Regions from separate parts of the Aurantivibrio plasticivorans genome, predicted to be linked through region 2. Evidence: predicted binding sites of a transcription regulator. Region 2 holds the regulator's gene; each other region holds the start of a gene.
The links. The regulator sigma-54, encoded in region 2, starts transcription at its own class of promoters, with help from an activator protein. The targets are predictions, from matches to a motif close to TGGCACANNNNTTGCNNT.

Region 1 (6,907 bases), 460 kb from region 2:
CGACAATTCCTTGCGCTTTACTTACAAAACAAAATGTCACAGCAGTTCGGTGTCGATATCCATCCGGGGGCGCGGATTGGTGGCGGGATTATGATTGATCATGCGACGGGTGTTGTGATTGGTGAGACCTGCGTATTAGGCAATGACATTTCAATTTTGCACTCGGTAACGCTGGGCGGTATTGGTTGCGAGGGTGGCGATAGGCACCCCAAAATTGGTGACGGCGTGCTGCTCAGTGTCGGCGCGAAAGTGCTAGGTAATATTCATATTGGCGAGGGGGTCAGGGTAGGCGCAGGCAGTGTCGTGTTGACCGATGTCCCGGCGCATACAACAGTTGCCGGAGTGCCTGCCCAATTTGTTGGTCAGGCGGCGGAAGATCAACCAGCCTTATCGATGCAGCATGTATGGCAAAAAATGCGTTGTGACGACTAGTATAATCCTCTCTCGTTTGCGGTTCTTTTTCGGCGCTTCATAATAGATTTTTCTTTCTATTGTCTTCGAACTTATTCTCATTTTTCTAGTCTTGAAATCCGTATGGTTTTGCCCCATATCATGGTAGGTAAATGGGTCCGCGCTTTTGTGTGCCAGGCCTATTGTTAGCATTTTGATGATGCGGTTCGTTTTTGATTTGGAGATGTCTGTGTTAAGAATCGGTTTGTTTTTGCTCACCAACTTCGCCGTTATTGTGGTGGCGAGTATTACACTGAATCTACTGGGAGTGGGAAGTTACTTAGACAGCACGGGAAGTGGGCTCAACCTCCAAGCGTTACTTATTTTTTGCGCCGTGTTTGGCTTTGCCGGCTCTTTTATTTCATTGTTCATGTCTAAGTGGCTAGCCAAACGCTCGACTCGAACGCGGGTTATTGATCAGCCGCGCTCGGCTAAAGAGCAGTGGTTGGTAAACACTGTGGCTGAATTGGCTGAACAGGCCGGTATCGGAATGCCTGAGGTGGGTACTTTCCCATCTCAGCAATCCAATGCGTTTGCTACAGGTTGGAATCGTAACAATGCGCTGGTCGCTGTGAGTGATGGGCTGCTATCGCGATTTGATCAAAGTGAAGTACGTGCGGTGCTGGCTCATGAGATTGGGCATGTGGCCAATGGTGATATGGTAACGCTCGCCTTAGTGCAGGGTGTGGTGAATACCTTCGTCATGTTTTTTGCTCGAATCATCGGTCATGTTGTCGATCGCGTTGTGCTCAAAAATGAGCGCGGGCATGGCATCGGTTATTATGTGGCTACTTTTGTTGCGGAAATTATATTGGCGTTCTTGGCGAATATGATTGTGGCGTGGTTCTCGCGTCGCCGCGAATTTAGAGCAGACTACGCGGGAGCTAGTCTTGCGGGCAAAGGCGCTATGATTGGCGCGCTGCAGAGGTTGCAAGCAGAAATGAACGCAAAGGTTCCTAACCAAATGCCAGAGACTCTCGTTGCGTTTGGTATATCTTCTGGTTTTTCTGACAAAATGGCCAGTGCATTTGCCACCCACCCGCCTCTGAATGTTCGCATTCAGCGGCTGCAAAACGAGCTTTAGTGTGCTTGGCTCATCTGCCGTCAGGGCAGTGAGCCGACACGTTTGTCAGCTTATTCAAAGGGCGAGTCGCGCAAAGCGATGCCATCGGTTAGGATGATTAAATAGAGTTATCCAGAGGCTGATAGCAGCAACAATGAGCGACGAAAAGTTTGATATTGTATTTCGCGGCGATATCGTCCTAGGCCATACCTTGCCAGAGGTTAAGCAGCGTTTGGCGCAGCTATTCAAGATTGAGTTAGCTAAAGTAGATGCGCTCTTTACCGGTAAGGCTGTTCCCCTCAAGCGCAACCTCGATAAAGTAAGCGCTGAAAAGTATAAAGCTGCCTTGGTCAAGGCCGGCGCGCAAGTGTCGGTAAAAGCATCTAATGCCAGCGCCGCCCCAGCACCCGCCAGACCGCGCCCCGCAGCGAAACCGGTTGGGAGCATGGCTTCCCCGTCAGAGCAAAAGCCTATCAAGGCGATGACAATGAAGGAGCGTTTGGAGCTTCAGGCAGCTCAAGACGCTGCAAAAGAAGCCGCCAAAAAGGCGCAACAAGAAGCTCGAGCTGAAGCCCTTGAAAACTCACAGCCGGAGGGCGCAGAGGGTTTATCGTTGGCCCCTGTTGGCAGCTTATTGGTGAAACCCAAAGCACCAGAACAGCCTCCTGTGTTAAAAATCGATGGGATGACCTTGCGTCCCGCGCAAGGTGATTTACTGGATGCTAGTGAGAAGCCCTCGCCGGTTGCAGCCCAGGTCGAAGTGGCTGGCTATGACCTTGCGGACGTTGGTGCAGACCTGCTCGCGCCGGGTGAGCGTGCGGAAGAGCCTGAGATTACTATTGATTTTAGCGACTTCGATCTCGCCGAAGTAGGTGCTGACTTACTCTTAGCGGCGGAGCGCCATGAGGTACCCCCGGTAGCCGTAGCAAACAGCGATTTTGAGTTGGCGCCGGTTGGTGCCGATTTGGGAGAAAAAAGAAAAACGGCTCCTCCACCCCCTCCAGATACGAGTAACTTATCGCTAGACCCTAACCCCTAGTAGGTTTGTGGCATCCTTTCCTTCGGCGTTGGCTGAATTGCACCCAATGCCATCCCATTTCTAACATCAGCGTATGTAACCTATTTATTGTAGGGCTGGCGCTTGCCATTTTATCTGTTGTTCACTTTGAGTCTTTTCGACCCCTACGCCTTTGGCTCTATAAGAAGCTGGATGGCATGATTCTTGTTATAAAACCGGTCATATTCATCAGAATTACCTGAAATCACGCATTTTTCTAGTAATGAGTATTTATTTGGTGCGAAAAGCCGAAAATTCAAAAATGAATTGCACCAGAATAAGACCTTAATTTGAGGCTGGAGAACCAAAATAATGCTTTTTGGCCGTAGTGATCGTAACAAAATTAAAATTCTTGATAAAAAAGTCGAAAAGTGGACGTACACCACCTGTGGATACTGCTCCACTGGTTGCAGCATCGAAGTTGGAACCAATAAAGAAGGTAAGGCTGTAGCGACGCGGGGCCGTGCTGATGCTCATGTCAATAAAGGGAAGTTGTGCATCAAGGGCATTTTTGAGCATGAACTCTTCGAAGCGTCGGGCCGTGGTACCACGCCGCTAATACGAGAGAAGACATGGGACGAGTTCCAGTCTACGGATTGGGATACTGCGCTTGATAAAACGGCGGATGAGATTCAGCGTATTCAATCCCAGTATGGGCGTGATGCGTTTGCCATCGTATCTACCGGGCAGATTATGACCGAGGAATTTTATACTCTCGGAAAACTAGCGCGTGGCTGCATTGGTACCAACAACTATGATGGCAATACCACGCTCTGTATGGCATCCGCTGTATCTGGCTATAAACGCTCCTTTGGGCTTGATGGTCCACCGGGTTGTTACGATGATTTTGAGCACACCCACTGCATGATTGCTTGGGGCTCAAACCTGCCTGAGCAACATCCCATTATCTACTGGCGATTAAAAGAAGCACTCGAAAAACGGAAGTTTCCACTTATCGTCGTTGACCCTCGGGTAACTATGTTTGCTCAATTTGCAGATATTCACTTACCGATTACACCGGGCACAGACGTTGTGCTTCAAAACGCATTAATGCATGTCATTTTGGCTGAAGGTTTACAAGACAAAGAATATATCGCTGCATGCACGCAGGGCATCGAAGAAATAGAGGCGTGTGTCAAAGACTACGACCCAGTTTCAGCCTCAAAAATTTGCGGCATCGACGAAGATACGATTCGTAATGTGGCACGGTTATATGCCAAGGCATCGGCTGCGATGAGCATTTGGACGATGGGTATAAATCAAAGCACCCATGGGTCTGATGGTGTGGTGGGTATAAACAATTTGAACCTCATTACGGGCAATATCGGTAAGCCTGGTGGTACTAGCTTATCGATAACTGGTCAGTGCAACGCTATGGGGACGAGGGAATGGTCTTCATGTTCGGGGTTACCGGGTTATCGAATGCTGGAAAATACTGAGCATAGAAAAGAGATTGCAGAGTTCTGGGGAATAGAAGAGGACTTCTTCCCAGAAAAACGCGGGCTCGCTCAAACAGATATTTTTCCGGCAATTGAATCGGGGCAAATTAAAGGCCTTTGGCTGGTAGCGACTAACCCAATGACCTCCATGCCGAACACGGCGCGCATTCGTAAAATAATGGAGAAGCTTGAGTTTTTAGTTGTGCAAGATGCCTACGCTGATGTTGAAAGCAATCAATATGCTCACGTGTATTTTCCGGCTGCAGTGTGGGCAGAAAAAACGGGTTGTTTTACCAATACTGAACGACGCGTTAATTTAATTCGCCCGGTGGTTGAACCCTTGGGTGAATCTAAACCGGACTTTTGGATCTTCACGCAAATGGCCAAGCGATTCCCCAATGGCCAGAAAATCCATTTCCCAGAGGACACGGAAGGTGCGTTTAATGAGATGCGCGAACTGTCTAAAGGTAAAGAGCGAACACTCGATATTTCAGGGATGAACTATGACCTGATTGAAGAAAATCGTGGCATTCAATGGCCTTATCGAGAAGGAAGCGAAGGTGGCGAAGGAGATAAGCGGCTCTATGTCGATGGCAAATTTCCTACTCAAAGTGGCAAGGCAAACTTGATTCCGTTGCCCTTTATCGATAACAACGAAAGACCATGTGAAGATTATCCTTTCTGGTTGAATAGTGGTCGAGTTGTAGAGCACTTCCATACTCGTACAAGAACGGGGAAGTTGGGGAACTGCAATAAATTCAGCCCGACTCCCTATATGGAAATGAACCCCGACGCAGCAGCGGAGCTAGGGGTTAAGCACCAATCGTATGTCCGTTTGGTATCGCGACGAGGTGATGCTGTAGTGATGGTACAACTGACCCAGCGAATACCGCGAAATATGGTGTTCATTCCGTTTCACTTTTTTGACTGTGTTAACCGCCTATCTTTGGGGTTGTTAGATCCTCATTCGCGCCAACCGGCATTTAAACAAGGTGCAGTGCGTATCGAGCATGTAGATCAAGCGACGGCTGCGCAATTAAACGTGCAGCGCCGAAACTTTTAGTAAGGCGTCGTAACTGTTACGCCGCGCGAGCGATATTACACCAGCAAATTGGTAAATGAATTTTTAAGGACCGAGTATGTTATCTGTTTTACGCAGCATCCGAGATCGTCTCGACCAGATGGGTGCCGAGCCGGATCCAGTGTACAGCGAGCCTGTTGGAACCTGGGAGCCTCGGCCCAATGAACAACCCTACGCGTTGTTAAAAACCGATGGGGTAAAGAATGAAAATGTCTACGGACAAAAAATTGATCTACTTGAATTAACGGAACATAAGATCCCAGCGCAAGAATCGCTGATGATCAACCAGAATCCCGCCGTCAGCAAAAACCCGAACCGTTACAAGCAGCACGGGTTTTATTTTAATGCCGACAACTGTATTGGTTGTCATGCATGTGAGGCCGCCTGTAGCGAAAAAAATGGCAACCCTGCCCATATCAGCTTTCGCTCGGTCGGTTACGTTGAAGGCGGAACCTATCCTGACTTTAAACGCATGAATATTTCAATGGCTTGTAACCATTGTGATGACCCGGTGTGTTTAAAAGGTTGCCCTACGCGTGCGTACACTAAGCATCTTGAATATGGTGCAGTACTGCAAGACCCAGATACCTGCTTCGGTTGTGGTTATTGTACTTGGGTGTGTCCCTACAATGCCCCACAGCTCGACCCAATTAAAGGGCAGGTGTCGAAATGTAATATGTGTGTAGACCGCTTAGAAGAAGGTTTAAAGCCTGCTTGTGCGTCGGCATGTTTAGGGAACGCACTGGATTTTGGTGTTGTTGAGCAGTTGCCCGAGAATAGAGAGCAGAATCTAACGTCTATTCCTGGGTTTCCCACGCCGGATATTACCCACCCTAATATACGTTTCCAGCAAACGCGAACGATGCCGAACGAAGTAACCCGAACGGATTCAATGCCAATTAAATATGCTAAGGATCAGCAGGGGCAGTTTCGATCTGTGGTTGACGAAAAATCGGGTAAGCAGACTAGTTGGAACCTCAGTAAATTAAGCTCTCGTGAAAACCCTTTGGTATTTTTCACTTTGACGAGCCAGGCTGCCATTGGCGCTTTTATGTTCGTGTTTATCGGGCAATTGTTGGGGATAGACGCTGTTCAGTCATTTAGCGGTGGTGTCGGCTATTTTGCACTTTTAATCGCATTGGCAGGTTTGCAAGTTGCGGGCTTGATCATGTCGACTGTGCATTTAGGGAAGCCTTTACGGTTCTACCGAGGTTTTAATAATTTACGTCATTCTCCGTTAAGTCGTGAGGCGTTAGGTATTGCGTGTTTTCTCGCGGGGTTGTGCGGCTTTATACTTTTTGAGCTGGTAGGGCTTTGGTTGGATTTCGCTATTGTGACAGTACTCGGCACTTTAGCTGGTGTATTTGCCTCTTTATCGGCAATTGTTGGTTTGTGGTACATGCACAAGATATATCGAATAAAAGCTCGGCCATTCTGGAATCATTGGCAAGTTATCACCTCGTTTTTTGGAACAGGTGCTAGCTTTGGTGGAGCCTTGTTAAGCACTTTTTTTGTTGCTAGCGTGGCTTTGTCAGGAGGTGATTTAAACGCTGCGATAACGCTAGCTGCTTCATTTATGGCTGTTGGCTTGTTAGCCGAATCAATCGGATTAATTTGTCATGCACGTTTTCTCAATGGTGAGGAAGGTGAAGGGGCTGCGGCGCATTATGTGCAGTGCACAACGTTTGGTAAAACCTACCGGCTGCGCAACACATTATTGGGCGTTTCTCTAGTACTTGTTGGAGTCGCTACTTTGCTTCCGCCGACTACGGGGTTAGCTGTTTTACTGCTCGCTAGTCTGGCAACTGTTTGTGCGC
Region 2 (6,907 bases):
AAGGCGATCTTCTTGGTATTTTCACCGATGGCGATTTACGCCGCGCTGTCGATAAAAAACAAGATATTAACAGACTGGCAATATGCGACATTATGAACAGTTCACCGAAAACCGTTGAACGCCATATGCTCGCGGCAGAAGCACTTGGCATAATGGAAGACAAAAAAATTACTGCGCTGGTGGTCGAGGAAAATCAACACCCAGTTGGCATCATTCACCTACACGATATTCTGCGCGCGGGCGTCATTTGACCTATGAATTCTTCTGCACTACCTGCTCAAACAACTGAAAAACTACGACAAATCAAATTGCTGCTTCTGGACGTCGATGGCATTCTTACCGATGGCAAACTGTATTTCGGCAACCAAGGCGAAGAGCTCAAAGCGTTTAATATTCTAGACGGCCAAGGCATTCGCCTACTACAAGACAGCGGAGTCAAAGTAGGCATAGTGACCGGTCGCAAGAGCGAATTAGTTGCGCGTCGCGCTAGGGACTTAGACATTGCTTTTGTCATCCAGGGATCCAAAAACAAGCGCGAATCGGTCACAAAAATCGCACAAGAAGCCAACATCGCTTTAGACAACATCGCCTTTATGGGTGACGACTATCCGGATTTGATTGCTATGCAAGCGGTCGGCTTGAGTTTTACGGTCACTAATGCCCATGAAGAAATTAAACAACGCGTTGATTGGCAGAGCCAATACCGAGGTGGTGACGGCGCGGTGCGAGAAGCTTGCGACATCATTATGAAAGCGCAAGGAACCTATGAAGATGCACTCAACAAGTTCCTCCAATAACTTAGCGACCACAAAATAAACAGCTTGCTATGAAAAAAAATTGGATCCCGGTTGCGCTCTTTATATCAATTGCTTTTGTCGTATTCGTCGTCGAATACACACCCAAAAAGCTGCCAACCCCACTAGCGAGTAGCGAAAAAGCGCAGCAATTCCCGACGTTTTTTATAAGTGGGATCGAAACACTGCAATTTGATGATAGCGGCAAACTCGCTCACAAATTCGAGGCCAGCGAAGCTCAACATTTCCAAGCAAACCTCAATAAACCTAGCCCGAAAGATTTCACTGCCATTCAAAATCCGCGATTTTATTTTTATAAGGCCGATGCCACTCCATGGCACTTGAGCGCTGAGCAAGGTAGGGCCACTGAAAACGGCGAAAAGCTTGAGCTAAGTACCAATGTCAACGCGTGGCAATCTCTGGAAGACGGTGAAACTCGTATTACCGCACCGAGCATATCGCTTTTTCCAAATCGCCAATTAGCCGAATCGGATAAAACTGTTATCATCCGCTACCCCAGAGCCGTTTACAGTGGCCTAGGAATGGAAGTTGATTTCAAACAACAAGTGTTCACGCTCTTATCCAAGGTTAAGGGGAAGCATGAGCCACCAACACACGGTGAACTGTTACAATCAACGCCCACCATGCCAGGCCAACCAAACGAGGCTGTGACCCCATCACAGTCACCCGAAACTGAGTAAGGATTGACCTAATGTGCCGTCTTCATCAAACATTTATGGCACTGAGCCTTTGGCTCATCGCCCAGCCAGTGCTGGCGCTACCAACAGATAAAGACCAAGAGATTGATATCGAAATGCAAGGCCGTATGCGCATTGATACTGCGAATGAGGTCGCCACTTATTCTAAGAACGTCGTCGTCACTCAGGGCTCACTGAAAATCATGTCAGACGAATTGACCGCGCACGGCAACATCAATAACCCCAACAAAATTATTGCCATTGGCGAACCTGCCACACTGCAACAGCAGCCATCAAGCGATCAAGGCGTAATAACGGTTAAGGGTAACCACATTGAGTACCGAGTGGGCAGCGAGCAAGTTTTAATTTCAGGTAACGCTGTATTTGAGCAAAGCGGTACAACCATCACCGCAGCCAAGCTGTTCTACGATGTCAGTAGCTCCCTGGTAGAAGCAGAAGCCGGCGACGACACTATCAAACTGGTTAGCCCTCCGCGCAACCGTGGCGCGAGTGACGAACAACCGCCATCTAACAATAAAGCGGAGTAGCCAATGTCCACTCTTCGTGCCGAAAACCTTGCTAAGCGCTATAAAGGGAGAGATGTGGTTTCAGATGTTTCGGTGTCTGTATCTGCTCGAGAGGTAGTCGGCTTACTCGGCCCAAACGGTGCAGGGAAAACAACCTGTTTTTATATGATCGCAGGCCTGATTAAACCTTTGCGTGGCGAGATCTTCATCGACGACCTCAATATTACTCAATTTGCTATGCATGATCGCGCTAAAGCGGGCATAGGCTATTTACCTCAAGAGGCTTCGGTTTTTCGCAAGTTATCGGTCGCTGACAATATTCTCAGTATTCTCGAGACGCGCCCCCAACTCAATCGTAAACAGCGCCTCCACAAAATGGAGGAATTGTTAGTCGAGTTCAATATCACCCACTTACGCGACAGCCTAGGCATGGCGTTATCAGGCGGCGAACGCCGTCGAGTGGAAATTGCGCGAGCGTTAGCCACTGATCCTGCCTTTATTTTGTTGGACGAACCCTTCGCGGGCGTTGACCCAATATCCGTTAACGACATCAAAGGCATCATCACTCACCTAAAAGAACGCGGTATCGGCGTGCTCATTACCGATCACAATGTAAGAGAAACGCTCGATATTTGCGAGCGCGCTTTCATTGTTAGTGAAGGTCATATCATCGAGTCGGGTAGCCCCGAACAAGTTCTGAACAACCAGAAAGTTCGCAAAGTTTATCTGGGCGAACATTTTCGTCTATAGGCCTATCGACACGCCTCAAGTCAACGTCTAATTCGCTATTAACCGCGTTTTTTACAAACCAATTTTCATTAAATAAGCGATTTTTTGACCACAGGCATAAACATTGCTTGTCAAGATTGCCGCGTCGCGGTAGCCTGTCTACACTTAGTCAGGGGTTCCAAATTGGCACATCCTTTCTAGACAATTTAGCTGATGTAAATTAAGGGAAAGCCAAGTCTCACGGTTGAGCAACAAGATCTTGTCAACGCTCGCACTATCAAACCGAAGTTGTGCTTGGCAAGTTAAAGTGCAACGCAGTCGCCGTCATCTATGAAACAATCGCTTCAACTTAAGCTGGGCCAACAGCTCACAATGACACCGCAATTGCAGCAAGCAATTAAGCTTCTGCAACTGTCCACCTTGGATTTACAGCAAGAGATCCAAGATGCGCTAGATTCCAATCCAATGTTGGAGATATCTGAAGATGATTCAGGTTCGGATGGAGGCAGCGGTGATACTGATTCAAATTCGGAGAATACCAGCGAAGCAACCAGTACATCCGATGGCGACTCCGCCAATGACCCTCAAGACCTTTATAACAACGATAATTTCGAGAATAGCGCACCCAATTCAAGTGATGACTCGCAAGATTACCCTGAGTCAGACTGGAATAATGAAATCCCCAATGAACTTCCAGTCGATACCAGTTGGGACGATATCTACCAACCGTCAACAGGCCCTGTCGCTAGTGGCCCTGAAGACGAAGACTACGATTACGACTCCCGGCGTACTGTCACAGAGTCTCTATACGATCACCTAATGTGGCAGCTTAATTTGACGCCAATGTCTGATCGAGACCGCGTCATCGCCATGTCAATTCTTGATGCTGTTGAGCCGTCTGGTTTCCTTTCTCAAACCACCAATGAGATATTTCACGGTATCGAAGATAGCCTGGAAGAACTCGAAGAAGATGAAGTCAATGCCGTTTTACATCGACTGCAACAATTTGACCCACCCGGTGTTTGTGCTCACGACCTCCAAGAGTCCCTACTCATCCAGCTGAAACAGTTCGCTGAAGATACACCTTATTTAAAAGACGCCTTCGTCGTCGTCAAAGACCACCTAGCATTGCTCGGTAGTCGAGATTACAAACAATTAATGCGTAAAACAAAGCTCAAAGAAGCGGAACTACGCGATACGATTTTATTAATTCAAAGCTTAAACCCTCGCCCAGGTGAACAAATTAACGCTGGGGAAACCGAATATGTCGTACCGGATGTATTCGTCAGTAAAGAGGACGACCGGTGGGCAGTGAAGCTAAATCCTGATATCGCACCTAAGCTGCGTATCAACCCAGCCTATTCTGCATTGATTAAGCGAGCCGACAATAGTAGTGACAACACCTTCTTGAGAGATAATTTGCAGGAAGCGCGATGGTTTCTAAAAAGTTTGCATAGCCGTAACGAAACCTTGTTAAAAGTTGCCACCTGTATCGTAGAAAAGCAACGCGGTTTCTTAGACTATGGTCCAGAGGCGATGAAGCCACTAGTTCTTCACGACGTTGCTGAGGCGGTGGGGATGCATGAATCCACTATTTCCCGTGTGACAACGCAAAAGTATATGCACACGCCACAGGGGATATTTGAGCTAAAATATTTTTTCTCTAGTCATGTCAGTACCGACAGCGGCGGAGAATGCTCATCTACCGCTATCCGCGCTATAATTAAGAAACTGGTTGTTGCGGAAAATCCGAAAAAACCACTCAGTGATAGTAAAATTGCCGAACTATTGGCCGAGCAAGGTATTCAAGTAGCAAGACGCACTATAGCCAAGTATCGGGAGTCTCTAAACATTCCCGCTTCTAACGAACGCAAACGGCTTGTGTGAAAAGTATCCAGCGATTAACTCGACACATTTGTCGCGACCTTACTTCCGCTACAGTCATAGCGCCTACTTAGGCAAAGAGGCTTATATCCAACAGGAGTCAACGCCCCAAGTATGTAATGTGACCCGCAAAACAATCAATTATTGTCATATAACGGACAGAGTTCCCCTACACAATTAGGAGCTGCACTATGCAATTAAACATCAGTGGCCATCACCTCGATCTCACCGACTCCATTAAAGATTATGTCGCCAACAAACTCGACAAACTCAACCGACACAGCGACCAGATTACGTCGGTTAACGTTATCTTGTCAGTCGACAAGCTGGAGCAAAAAGCAGAAGCCACTGTACACGTTAGCGGTAAAGATTTTTTTGCGGATTCTAGCAATGAAGATTTATACGCTGCGATCGATCTTCTGTCAGACAAGCTTGACCGACAGCTCATTAAGCACAAAGAAAAGCAACGTAGCCATCGCTAGTCGTCTCGCGAGCAGTTAACCAACCTATGGACATTAGCAAGATACTCTCCCCCTCTCGCACTTGTTGCCACATTGCTGGTGGCAGCAAGAAGCGGGTTTTGGAAGAAACAGCAAAAAAAATCGCAGAAGACTACCCGGCACTCTCGTCGGATGAATTATTCAGAGAACTAGTGAATCGAGAGAGACTAGGCTCTACTGGTATTGGGCAAGGTATTGCAATACCGCATTGTCGGGTCAAAAACTTAGCCAATGCCGTGGGCGTCTTATTCACTCTCGATACGGCGATTGAATTTGAAGCAATTGATGATTCCCCAGTAGATATCGTGTTTGCGTTGCTGGTGCCCGACGAAGCGGAGAATCAGCACCTGCAAACCCTGTCTCTACTAGCGCAAGCGTTTAGTAATCCGTCTAATCTTAATATCATCAGGCGGGCCAATAGCGATGAATCTTTATTCAAATGTGCCACCGAAGTATTTAACGATATCTAACGAAATAAATAATCGGTATCGATAACCGGGCCAGCGCCTTTTGAGCAAACTCTAAGGCTCAACCTAATGGAGCTAAAAGGTTTCAATTATGCGTTTGATTGTCATTAGCGGCCATTCCGGCTCAGGCAAGAGTACCGCGCTACACCTTCTCGAAGATGCTGGTTTCACGTGCGTGGACAACCTACCAGCTTCCTTGCTACCGCAATTAGTTGACCATATAAAGACGCTTAACCCCGATGGTGATGGTCACCAAAAATTTGCTATCAGCATTGATGCCAGAAACACCTGGCAAGACTTAAAACAGTTTCCACAAACTCTCACAGCGATCGAAGCACTAGGGGTTAAATGTGAGATAGTTTTTCTCGATGCAAAAAACAACATTCTCATTCAACGTTACAGTGAAACACGTAGAAAACACCCCCTGAGTGATGAAAATACAGACCTCAAACAAGCCATTCACGCCGAGCGCTCCTTACTCGAACCCATCGCAGATCTGTCAGATCTAGTTATCGACACAACTAGCCTAAATTTGCATGAGCTCCGTGATCTCATTAAAACCCGTGTACTTGGCGCAGATGCTTCAGAAATGTCTATTTTGTTTGAGTCTTTCGGCTTCAAACACGGAATACCGGCTGACGCTGAAATTGTCTACGACGTGCGCTGCCTACCAAACCCGTATTGGAAGCCGCACTTGCGGAACTTTAATGGCCTTGAAGAACCTATCGAAACATTTTTGTCGGGACATGACGACGTGCAAGATATGCTTGCTGATATCACCGCTTATTTAGAGCGGTGGTTACCCAAACACCAAGCAAATAATCGTAGCTACATTACGATTGCCATTGGCTGTACTGGCGGCCAACATCGCTCTGTCTACCTGTCGAACCAATTGTTTACACACTTCAGTAAAGCATACAAAAATGTATTGGTGAGACACCGTGAATTAAATATGACCGATCACAATTAAGCGATCTAAGCGACCTTGGAATTAACACTTTTATGGTTGAACAACAAATTACAATAATAAATAAACTCGGCCTACATGCTCGGGCAGCAGCAAAGCTGGCTAAAACCTGCGGTCGGTTTGGCAGTAAGATTACCATCGGCAGTCAACAAACTCGTGTAGACGGCAAAAGTGTCATGTCTCTTATGCTTCTCGCCGCAAGTAAAGGTACTGAGCTTGTGATTACCAGCGAAGGCAAAGACGAGCAGCAGGCCATGGAAGCAATTGTAGCGCTGATTAATAACCGATTTGATGAAGAAGAATAAGGCTTACATGTTTACGCGAAGCCCTGAGCGAAAAGC
Region 3 (6,907 bases), 220 kb from region 2:
ATAGCCTTCGTCATCGGCCATTGGATGGCCTGGTTCAAATCGTTTTTCCAGCGGTGCGTCACTTTCAACAATACCTAACACACTGACCCCCGCACTTTCACTTGTCTCGCTGCCTAATGCATTTTCCATCGCTTGCTGTTGTACTGCAGCGAATACAGGATGACGAGCCCGATAGACTTCATCAACACTACTCGCTGCCGATTGCGCATTAGCCATGTTACTCGCGGTGGTATTGAGTCGTAGACTTTGCGCTGTCATCGCAGACCCCGCGATATCAAACACTGCACTAATCGACATAGTTATTCTCCTCGAATGGCGCTAGTTAGGCCTTTAAACTTACTATTTAAAAAGGTGAATGTTGATTGATAAGCCAGCGCATTTTCCATAAATTGCGCGTGCTCAACATGTTCATCTACCGTGTTTCCATCAATCGACGGCTGCATTGGCACTCGGTATAGGAGTGGTTGATCAAAGTGTTCAGTGGAAGACTCAGTGATATGGCCCTCACGCGTACTGCGCATCTTTAAATTCCCTTGACCACTATTATTTACCTGATCTTGTAGTGCTGCGCGAAAATCAATATCGCGTGCCTTAAAATTAGGCGTATCACTATTCGCCAAGTTGCTAGCTATCAACTCTGCTCGCTTAGCGCGAACACCAAACGCTTTTTCGTGAATACCCAAGGCCGATTCGAACGAGATAGCCATAATGCTTTCCAAACCTACTCGAAATAAATAATCATGATCTTTATAGCAATGGCTATGCCAAAGGCCGGAAAACCCCAAAACAAGCGCGATTCAGGTCATTATCAGATGAAATGAATGAGAGTGTGGCAAGGCTTTGCCGCTTACTGTATTGAGCTTTGCCGCATGCGGTAACAGCTGTTTTGATTAGCCGATGACACGTGTCGATAAAATGACGGGAGAATCAAAAGATAGTGCGGTTTAGCCGAGGGAGGCAATGACACTATTTAGCGCGATACATGATTCCTGGTTTGCACTGAATCATTTCGAAGAGGTTTGCCACTCCAGAAAGCCCTTCAGAGGAACCTAGACACAATATGCCGTTGGGCTTTAAAGCGCCGTGCATTTTAGTAATAATTTCGCGCTTTAATTCGTTTGTAAAGTAAATCAGAACATTGCGACAGAATATAACGTCAAACTTACCCAGGTAAGAATAGCTTTCGAGTAAATTAAGTGACTTAAATTCAACCCTTGAGCGGATATTCGCCTTAAGCCGCCAATTGTTTTCATCCATCACTTCGAAGAATCGCTCGGTACGCGCATTAGTCATACCTCGCGCCATTGATAACCGATCGTAAGTCCCTGAACGTGCGTAATTAAGCATGCCGCTAGACACATCCGTTGCCAATATCCTGACTTGCCGCTTAGCCAACCCGGGGTTTCGATGTTTAAATTCTTCGACCTCCATACTCAGGGAGTACGGCTCCTGACCAGATGAACAGGCGGCACTCCATAACTTTATGTCACCGCCAGGTTGCGACATTAATTCTGGCAGGATGGAGTCTTTTAGGTATTCAAAAGGATAAGCATCTCTAAACCAATAGGTTTCGTTTGTTGTCATCGCGTCGATGACATCTTGCTTCAGGGAAGATTGCCTAGTTTCGGTAAGCTTTCGAACGAGAGCCCCTATGGAATCGATATGGTGGTCAGATAATATTTTACGGACCCGCGTGGAGACGAGGTACTGCTTGTTAGGGGCCAAGGCTATCCCGCAAGCCTCTTCTAAGTAATGAGCAAATGTCTCAAAGTCCTCGGGCGCGATTGAGTCCGCGCCGCTGCTTCTATTAGCACTCATGCAGCTGTCCTAAAAACTCTGCCCAATTAGGCAAAGATTACTCACCATCACTTTCCAAAAGCCCCTGCGAGACTAAATATTGAATTCGCTGGTTGACACGAGACGCAATGTCATCAGGATAAAATTTAGCGATAAAATCATCCGCTCCGACCTTCGACACCATAGCCTCGTTAAAGACGCCACTGAGTGAAGTATGCAAGATAATATGCAAATCTTTCAGTTCTGGGGTATTCCGAACAGCCGCCGTAAAGGTATAGCCATCCATCTCCGGCATTTCGATATCGGAAATGATGAGTATTAACTCCTTGTTAGGGTCTTTACCATCCTCAATCATTTGCTTGAGGTAATTGAAGGCTTCTCGGCCGTCTTTTAACGTGGTGGTCGTCACACCAAGAGACTCGACAACCCGTTGGACTTGCTTCCGAGCAATGGTTGAATCATCCACAATCAAGATATGCCGATTCATACATTGCGATGCAAGATCATCATCAACCATGAAATCTTCGCTGACGTCTTCGGGCAACGGAGAGATTTCAGCCAGAATTTTTTCTACATCAATGATCTCAACTAATTTACCTTCTACTTCCGTAACTGCGGTCAGATAATTTGCATTACCCGCACCCTTGGGTGGTGGATGCACATCTTCCCAATTGAGATTGACGATACGTTCGACCGAGCGTACTAAAAAGCCTTGAATGGTGCGGTTATATTCCGCAATGATGACGAAGCTATTGTCAATGTCGTCAAGTGGCGCGTGCCCAGTCGCGTGGTTCATATCCAAAATAGAGACCGTGCCGCCCCGAATATGCGCGACGCCACGAACCACTGGATTACGTTTAGGTAATTCGTATAGGTGGGGGCATTGCAGTACCTCTTTTACCTTAAATACGTTGATGCCGTAAATCTGGTCTGTTGCTAACCGAAACAACAATAGCTCTAACCGGTTTTCACCAACCAGCTGGGTACGAGAATTAACGCTCTCTAAAACCCCTGCCATCGATAACCCCTTACATTAACCTGAATTCAAACGCACTGTAGCGGACTTTGGTGGCCACGCTATTCGGCACAGTGTTTGCAGAACCCTGTCATAGTACTAAGTAGCTTCAAATTCCAACGAATTTTTGACGCTAGCAACAACACTACAGACCCGACTCTAACAAGATTGTGGTGCCACTATTACTGAGCATAGGCTAGAAAATGAGACTGCGAAATGTTTATCACCTATTAACCTTGATGTTAGCTCATGCGAGTGCCAACGGGGGTAATTTCGAGAACTTAGAGGGAATTAATAGCCAGGCGCTAAGCTTTTTGAACGCCGAATATAGTATTGCGCTAGATGAACCAGAACAGAGTAGTCGCGAGATCAATATTGACGTCAAACCTTTGGATAACCGCCTAAAACTATTGCAATGTGACAGACCGTTGACGTTCGAGTTAAGGGATTCGGGCCAACGAGGAGGACGGGTATCGGTCAAAGCTCGCTGCCAAGGTAGCGTTTCATGGACTATCTATGTGCAAGCAACAGTCGCTATTGAAGAGTTCATTATGGTGGCTGCCGAGAACCTAGTACGCGGAACGATTATCGAGCCTAGGCATTTAACTAAAGTCTCTGTGGATACAAGCCGCCTTACACCAGGCTTCGCAATCGATAGTGACAGTCTCGTCGGGAAAGAAGCCAGCCGCAATATCCAACGGGGCAAACCCATTCGATACAGTTACATTGAGGAACCAATAGCCATCAAACGCGGAGATCTGATTATTCTCGAAGCGGCTGGATCCGGTATTTCAGTTGCGACGGAGGCTATAGCCATGCAGTCCGGCAGCATGGGAGACCGTATTCAGGTAAAGAATCAATCCTCTAAGCAAATTGTTAGCGGTCAAATAGTCGGAACGGGCCGCGTACGAGCTGGCCGAACTAGGGCATCACGGTTTGGTAACTCTTCTCAAGGTAATGACTCGCTTGCGGGAGTTGGTCATTAATGAATAACCATCGCTTTGAAAAAAAATTGTATTTTTTTCTAAAGCTTTGTTTTACTCGGTCGATAACCCAGTTGAGGGCCAATGTTTTTGGCTGTTTCGCCTCCCGACCGAGGCATTATTGTTCTCATTAAACAGGTAACAAACCATGGTAATTGATCCTAACAACCGGCTTAACGCAGGTGGCTCACAGAGCGCTCGCAATAAGGCTGCGACTGGCGTCAATCCATCGGCGAACAGTAAAGCCTCGTCAGAGAAAAGCGTCTCGCCAGAAACTGATAGTGTGCAGCTAAGCCCTGAAGCAATGGCATTAAAACGCCTCGAAGCGCAAATTAACGCTTCCCCCGATATCGATACCGCCCGAGTAGCCGCGATCAAACGTGCAATTGCTGAAGGTAGTTTCGAGATCAATGTTGAACGCATTGCAGAAAAAATGCTGCAAAACGACAACTTCCTCGGTTAGTTTATTCCACCCGACTAGTCAGCCCTGCTTGGCTGCCTAACGTCCTCGGTGTACCTCACATTGCATTTAGAACATGTCAGCTCTTAGCTTTCCTAGCTTTGTGGCATACGGAGGATGATTATGCAAATTCAAACAGATATGGCACATTTGAAAAAAATATCCGCACTTATTGAGCGCGACCTGAAGTCTAGTACGGCACTGATATCCCTACTTCAGCAAGAGCGAGAATTAATGATTACGCGACAGCGAAGTGCATTGCTGGACGTTGTCGAGCAAAAAAATCAGTGCCTTAGCCAGTTAGATCAAACTCGCATGGAACGTCATGTTTTATTGACGGAAATGGGACTCGACGCATCCGAAGCAGCTTGGAAAAACCTGGTTGAAAGTTTAACTGCGGATAACATAGCCGATGCTTGGGAAAAGCTAAAAACCACCCTGGCTGACTGTCAGCATGCGAATGCAGTCAACGGAAAAATGCTAGCTCGCAGCCGCGCAAGCATGGGACGGTTACTCAACCTATTGCGTGGTCAGGTGGAAGCGCCAGAGCTATACACCGCGAAAGGCGACACTCGAGGACAATGCGACTCTAGCACGTCTATTCAAGCGTAAGTATTTATACAGGGCGCAAGACAAGTCGCCTGTCGGCACCTAGCATGTGGAGTCGCTCTCCATCGCAACCAGGTTGCCTTATCGCGACAGGCTAGATGTAATCTTCCCACTGATGAAAACAAGCAGGTAATTTTTCACTACTGAGACGCCTAAGATCATCTGGCCGATCAATGTCATCTAAGTCAGCTAATAACGTATGGCTAATGTCTTTCTGTTGAAGACGTTCAAGGGTTTGCGCCAGAACGTTGTCGGTGCCCCACGCAATGTCTGAAAATATTGGGGCATATTGACTCACGCCTAACAAAACATAACCACCATCAGTCGCAGGCCCCAAAACGACGTCGTGACTCGACAGCGCATCCGTTGCGGCATGTAAATAAACAAGATTAATAAACGGGCAATCACTACCGACAACAATAGCCAAGTCAGACTGTGTTAAACCCAGATTCAACGCATTCCACATGCGTTGACCCAAATCCTCACCCTGCTGAGGAATTAGAGGTAAAGACAACCTATCTGACAACTGTACCAAGCGATGATCTTCTATGTCCCCCGCTACAGCGAGTAAACCCGTATGTTTGCGACGATCATGGCTACTAAGCTGGCAGAACTCATGTATCGTCATCGCCATAGATTCAACCATTTGCCAATGTAACCGCTGCCGGTCACCGAGTGATAACACTGATGACAAACGCGTTTTTACATTAGTAGATGCTGGTGATTTCAGCATTTGAACAACGGTTACTGACGGTGAGTACATTTACTTAGAGTCTAATTTAACATTGGGATAATAGGCTTTAGCGAGTTCTACCGGTTCGGCTCCGCAATAAAAACGAAAGCGCAACCACCACATAAGAAGAATGGTTTTCAAGATACCTCTGTCTTCCCAACGCCTACTCGAGGTAGTGACACGCGTTTTCATTACGTGAGGTGCCGAATGATTTTTTAGTATGCTCGAAAAGGCTACATCTTCCATTAATGGAAGATCTGGAAATCCGCCAAGCTCATAAAACAAGCGTGACTGAACGAAAATAACTTGATCACCCGTTGCAATTTGACTGAGGCGTGATCGCCAATTCATGAATGTTTCAACGACGCGCAGTAGTCGGTGTGAGCCGCTCAATCGCACGCGGAAAAATCCCCAGCCAACATGCTCATTGAGGGTCGCCAAAGAACCAGCCATAAAAGTGTCAGGTAGGTATGTATCGGCATGCAAGAATACCAACCAATCGCCTTGGGCATTCTCTGCACCAAGGTTCATCTGCGTTGAGCGCCCTCTTCTACTCGTTATTACTTTATCTGCATAAGGTCGTGCAAGCATCGGAGTATCATCCAAACTACCGCCATCAACAACAATAACCTCGCTGAATTCTCTGAGGGGCTGGAGACGCTGGAGAAACCCCTCGATAGCTGGTGCTTCGTTAAGAACCGGTATAATTATGGAAGCAAGCATTAATTTGGCCACTTACTTAAGCTACAAGAATGCAAGGTGCATTCAACGCAATTGAATATAATTTAACTTAACGCACCACTGCAGCTGCTACCCTGCCCCGCAGTACAACCGTAGCAATGCTCACCAATAATTATCTCATTAGGCATTTTCCCATCAGTGAGCAGATCTTCAATATGTAAACGAGAACGGTCGGAACCAATCACTTCAACGGATGTACTTGTATTTTTTGAGGAGCATTGTTGTTTAAATGGCATGATCGGCCAGTCGAGCATTTGATTAAAGTCGCAATCGTATACATAGCCCTGCCAATCAATACTCAACAAACTTTTGCACATGACATTATTTAGGTTTTCGTCACTGTAACTACTCTTAAGTAGTTGCATATACTCTTCGTACAGACCTTTGGCGAGCAACATGCCTCCAAATCGACTAATAGGCATATTGGTTATCGTCAGCAACGAATGGAAGTGAATGCCGTAATTGTCAAACAATTCACGCTTGTAATCGGCCTCTAGGCTTTCCTGTGGCGGTGGTAAAAAGGTACCGTTAGGATTGTATACAAGATGTAACTGCAGCTCTGAATCACG

Region 1: the regulator sigma-54 is predicted to act here: its motif matches at 2,725-2,742, upstream of ACZ5NB_RS14430 (molybdopterin oxidoreductase family protein).
Region 3: the regulator sigma-54 is predicted to act here: its motif matches at 2,880-2,897, upstream of flgA (flagellar basal body P-ring formation chaperone FlgA).

The regions. Positions count from the first base shown of each region.
Region 1 is NZ_AP036020.1:3,226,726-3,233,632, reverse strand. It holds gene cysE (serine O-acetyltransferase) at 1-432, shown strand, start outside; gene htpX (protease HtpX) at 641-1,534, shown strand; gene ACZ5NB_RS14435 (hypothetical protein) at 1,668-2,552, shown strand; gene ACZ5NB_RS14430 (molybdopterin oxidoreductase family protein) at 2,883-5,072, shown strand; gene ACZ5NB_RS14425 (DmsC/YnfH family molybdoenzyme membrane anchor subunit) at 5,149-6,907, shown strand, end outside.
Region 2 is NZ_AP036020.1:2,762,971-2,769,877, forward strand. It holds gene ACZ5NB_RS12405 (KpsF/GutQ family sugar-phosphate isomerase) at 1-251, shown strand, start outside; gene ACZ5NB_RS12410 (KdsC family phosphatase) at 255-797, shown strand; gene lptC (LPS export ABC transporter periplasmic protein LptC) at 827-1,495, shown strand; gene lptA (lipopolysaccharide transport periplasmic protein LptA) at 1,507-2,040, shown strand; gene lptB (LPS export ABC transporter ATP-binding protein) at 2,044-2,769, shown strand; gene ACZ5NB_RS12430 (RNA polymerase factor sigma-54) at 3,079-4,635, shown strand; gene hpf (ribosome hibernation-promoting factor, HPF/YfiA family) at 4,824-5,114, shown strand; gene ACZ5NB_RS12440 (PTS sugar transporter subunit IIA) at 5,141-5,602, shown strand; gene rapZ (RNase adapter RapZ) at 5,691-6,569, shown strand; gene ACZ5NB_RS12450 (HPr family phosphocarrier protein) at 6,602-6,871, shown strand.
Region 3 is NZ_AP036020.1:2,547,429-2,554,335, forward strand. It holds gene flgC (flagellar basal body rod protein FlgC) at 1-297, opposite strand, end outside; gene flgB (flagellar basal body rod protein FlgB) at 300-707, opposite strand; gene ACZ5NB_RS11485 (CheR family methyltransferase) at 967-1,818, opposite strand; gene ACZ5NB_RS11490 (chemotaxis protein CheV) at 1,856-2,815, opposite strand; gene flgA (flagellar basal body P-ring formation chaperone FlgA) at 3,016-3,798, shown strand; gene flgM (flagellar biosynthesis anti-sigma factor FlgM) at 3,944-4,258, shown strand; gene ACZ5NB_RS11505 (flagella synthesis protein FlgN) at 4,379-4,867, shown strand; gene ACZ5NB_RS11510 (TIGR04282 family arsenosugar biosynthesis glycosyltransferase) at 4,959-5,627, opposite strand; gene ACZ5NB_RS11515 (TIGR04283 family arsenosugar biosynthesis glycosyltransferase) at 5,628-6,320, opposite strand; gene arsS (arsenosugar biosynthesis radical SAM (seleno)protein ArsS) at 6,383-6,907, opposite strand, start outside.